2 regions of the Leptolyngbya sp. AN02str genome follow, and region 1 is predicted to be linked to the other one. Evidence: riboswitches for the same ligand, from Rfam matches in the RefSeq annotation. Region 1 holds a riboswitch; the other holds the start of a gene.
The links. Region 1 has a riboswitch for cyclic di-AMP ahead of ACQ4M4_RS26510 (universal stress protein). Riboswitches for the same ligand answer to the same signal wherever they lie in the genome.
Positions count from the first base shown of each region.

Region 1 (2,201 bases):
AATGTTATTTTGATTGGGAGCGGCGTTGAAATTATTCCAGCCAAGGCTTCTCTCAAAGATCTAGAGTCGTTGTTATTGACGGGGTATAGTGTTACCGCGTTATCTCAACGTTTTGAGGTACTGGTAGAGCGATTGGCCCTGGACTATCTGTTGCTCGATGCACCTGTTGGCTTTGGCCATCTTGCCTTATTTTTAATGACGCTGTCGGATAAATTAGGCCTTGTTGCTACGTTAAAGCCACAAGATTTTGAATGGTTAGCTGTCATGTTAGAGGTGGCTCAACGGTTAGCTATTCCGCAACATTTTTTGGTCATGAATCAAGTGTTGAATGAGTATGTTCAAGCTTCTGTTCAAACTCAAATTGAGTCTGTATTTCAATCACCCGTGTTGGGAATGTTGCCGTTAGCATCAGAAATTATGGAAATGGGAAGTTGCGATCTCTTCTGTTTGCGATACCCGAATCACCCTATTACTCAAACGATGGAGGCGATCGCCCATTGTTTAATCGAAGATTAAATGTATCGCCCACAAGACCTATTGGTCAGGATCTATTGGTCAGGAGAAGTTAAATTAAATAACTCCTCGACAAAGTTAAATAAAAGTTAAAGATTGCCAATCTCATAAAGCATCGAATTTTGTTTCAATCTATTGCTAAATATATTGATTCGTTGACGATTAAATACCTGAATGTTAGCTTAAGTATTGTACTGAATCTGTATTGGTCGGCCTAATTTGGGGAATATCATTTAGTTAGGAGTCATTGTAGCCTTTTCACAATAAGGCTTTCCCCCAAAACGGAGGAACCACTTTATTGGGGCGTATCTCCCCTAAGGAAGACGCAAAACCTTGCTCCAAAGCGCTTGAATAGAGACGCTGTTCTTAAGGTTTTCTTTATTTTTCCTTGAGTTGGGAGAGGGGTACCTCTCGGCCCTAGCCCGTCAGCTAACTCCGTCGGCATTGAGAGGAGATTGAAGGAAAGAATTTTTTTGACTTGACTTCAAAATCCTCAGGTTGGTTGAGAATGACGCTGTTTCATTCTTGAGCCTGCTCTTCCAAGAGTAAACGCCCTGCGTCGTGCACTAGACTGCCGACCTGTTTCTATCGCGTTTTATGGAGTTGCAAATGGTCCTGAGTCGATGTCTCATTGGGCAGGAAAACTGTCTCTCGCTGTTGTATCAATTTTTAATTGTTAAATTTCGCGATGAAGCGCCTGTTCACAATTGGGCGATCGCTTGTGTTTCCAGCGTTGATGGGGAGTCATGCTGACCAAAATCATTGCCTCCAATCTGTGCGATTAGCCAGTGTTTGATCACATTGCTATAGATGGCAATGTTTGGCGTGATTGTGCGATGAGTTGTGTCTACAGGCTAACTCCAAATTTTATTGCAATCTTCCTAGCTACAGGCTTATTTAGAGGAAAGGGCTGTGAAAATTAAGTCCATGCTTGCACGTTTACAGAATGGGTTGGGAGATTCCAACTTGATGGACCACATGCTGTTGTCTTCGGGGCCAGCGTCTTTAGAAACAGCAGAAATCCAGTCTAATGACGTCATCAACCTGCTGATTGGTTATAAAGGTTCTCCTAATAGCCAAGTTGCATTGGATTTAATGTTGTGGATTGCCCATCAAACCCGCTTGGCTACGCAAAAACAGGTGATGGTGCATGTGCTGTATGTCGTGGATCAACCCCTTCAGCAAAAAACGAGAAGACGCTCTACAAACCGACACTTTTCCAAAAAGCACGCCAATAAAAAAGAAACCCTTGCTTTGTCTCAATCGGTTGGTAGTCTACGTTCTGCCCAAACAACCGTGGCAACACCGTTAAGACGAAAAGAAACGCTCCGTGCTCCGTTGCCCCATTTGTCTCACTTGTCGGACTGCTTGACGGGCTGCCAGGCAGAGCTTGACCTTGTGCCAAAAACGCCGCTTGATCAAGCAGATTACATTTTGTGGCAAGCTCGATGCTTAGCAGAAGAGTGGCGTGGTTCTTTGGAGGCACATCTGCGGTTTGGCAGCTTAGCGGAAAGCCTAAAGACTGTGGCTAAGGAAATGAAGATTGATCTACTACTACTTGGCTGTAGCTCTCTTGACCATCCACAGTTAGCGGAGTTAGCCGATGATTTTCCTTGCCCAATTCTAGGAATTCCATCTCAGTTGGAAGAAGGGTAATCGCCTGCATGGATTGAGCGACTGTGTTAAGT
Region 1 is NZ_JBNXVR010000058.1:12,424-14,624, reverse strand. Features, by position in the region: gene ACQ4M4_RS26515 (MinD/ParA family ATP-binding protein) at 1-516, shown strand, start outside; cyclic di-AMP (ydaO/yuaA leader) riboswitch at 755-972, shown strand; gene ACQ4M4_RS26510 (universal stress protein) at 1,441-2,169, shown strand.

Region 2 (2,201 bases), on a different contig from region 1:
CAGAAACGACGGTGAACTGCAATCCACCAACATCGCTGGCCACAACGGGAGTGCGGCTGGCCATTGCCTCAATAGGTACTAGGCCAAAGGGCTCATAATGGCTGGGCACAACGCTCACATCGGCTGCCGCATAGTATAGGTGTAGATTCGTTTCATCCAACCGACCAGGGAAGCTCGTCATGTCTTGCATGCCTAGCTCGTGAACAATTTTCTCGATGCGATCGCGCTCATTCCCATCGCTTTTACCAGGGCGACTACCGCCACCGATAATTAGCTGCAGGTTTTCGTGGTCACGTAGTTTGGACTGGGCGATCGCCTGAACCAACGTTTCGATCCCTTTCCGTGGGTCAAATCGACCCACATACAAGGCAATCTTGGCATCGGGATCTAAACCGAGCTGTGCCCGCGCTTCCTGGCGCGATACATTGCCAAAGCGTTGAATATCGGTGCCACATGGAACAATCACCACATTGCCCAGTTCCGAAACATATTCCCGCATGTGAGCTTGCTCCTGCGGGCTAGTTGCCACAACACAATCAACCGTCTCAAGACAGGTTTTTTCGACCGGCAGACGCTGCATCGCCACAGTAGGCATTTGAGCGATCGCCTTGTACTTTACGGCTCCCAATGAGTGATAGGTGTGAACCTGCACCAGTGGATACTTTTGCCGTAGATTCATCCCCACCCAAGACGACAACCAATAGTGGGTATGGACAAGCGAATAAGATACCGATTCCCGGCGCTGAAACGCTTCCATTGAGCTAACAAACTCGGGTAGATACTCAAACAGTTCATTACGGCTACGAAACTCTAACGGCCCAGCCTGAACGCGGATCGTGCGGCAGGTTGGAGAATGCTGCACGATTTCTGGCTGATCTGCATGGCTCTTGCGGGTGTACATATCAACGATCCAACCCTGCTTTGCCAAATGTTCGCCCACTTGGCGAACATACACATTTTGGCCACCAGCTTCCTCTTGACCAATTTCGGCTGCTGGGTCGCCAGCAACAGAAATTAGAGCAATTCGCCGATTTTGATCTGGAAACATGACTGACTCTTTCACCTCATGGTTCACGATTTTTGCTCGACACCAGAGGCAATAGTTATTGGACCCTCAGTGTCAGAGCCGGCACAAAACTACTACAAAGCCGCATACTGAAATTGAAGGATACTGACGAAAATCGAACCGTAAAACAATTGTGCAAAGCGACTTTGCAAGCAACTGTGCCGATTGTACAGTCCCTCTCAATGCCGACGAAGTTAGCTGACGGGCTAGGGCTGAGAGTTGCCCTTCCTTTGAAGGTTTTGAGTATGACCAGTTAGAGCTGTAAGCAATTGAAAATTGCAAGTTTCTAGCTGGCTTCTTCAGTTCCCTTCCGTAAAAGATATGCCCCAAAGTTTGGTTCCTCCGCTCCAGTAAGGTGCTTTGATTAGCCAATTCGGCAACTCAAGCCTTACTGAATTAGGCTGACTTATGAGTTTTGCTGCGAGAATAGCTTACCAAAAGTTTTTAGTCAACTCATCACCCCAAAGGGATAAGCCTGGTATAGGAGATGACCAAAAGCAGTTAGAAACTACCGATTTTAATTTACGGTTTACCGTACTTGATGCAAAAAAGTATTTGTATCAGGTACGGCTTCGGTTAGCTATCAAGAATCGCAAATTGTTTCAACAAAATGAATTTTCACAGCTTAAGCCTTGATTCCGTTTGGCGATCGCTATCCTTTTGATCTCATCCTTTGCTGCTTTTACTCATACTCATGTGCAAATTCATGTGAAAAATTTGGACAACAGTTTGAACTCTTGAAGAAAACATGAGCACTTTTCAACTTAACCGCATGATTAGCATCCATCCCCCAACTGGGTGAATTAAAGCTCAAAGAGGAACAAGGAAGGAACTTCATTCGTCCTTTCAACCCGTTTATCAGTGCTTAAAATATCAGGTCTTAAAACTGGCTTGAATGAGATTCGAAGCTGTTACGAGAAATGCAACGAAAGTCATGTGACAGTTTGGAAAGAGAACCTTGATAAACCTTGGATTTGTTTTTTCGAAATACAACAGTAATAGGTTCGCAAGGAAAGAAGATTGACTCAACGTTAGAGGAACTTCTTATCGCTAGAACCCATCTTAAAACTTAATGCGCTCAAGTTCTTGTTCATTCAAACTGGCTGTAATTGACGCTCAAAACAACTCATTTTTG
Region 2 is NZ_JBNXVR010000048.1:13,222-15,422, forward strand. Features, by position in the region: gene ACQ4M4_RS24720 (glycosyltransferase family 4 protein) at 1-1,048, opposite strand, end outside; cyclic di-AMP (ydaO/yuaA leader) riboswitch at 1,236-1,455, opposite strand.
Region 2: linked by a shared signal. The riboswitch ahead of ACQ4M4_RS24720 (glycosyltransferase family 4 protein) and the one ahead of ACQ4M4_RS26510 (universal stress protein) in region 1 are both predicted to bind cyclic di-AMP.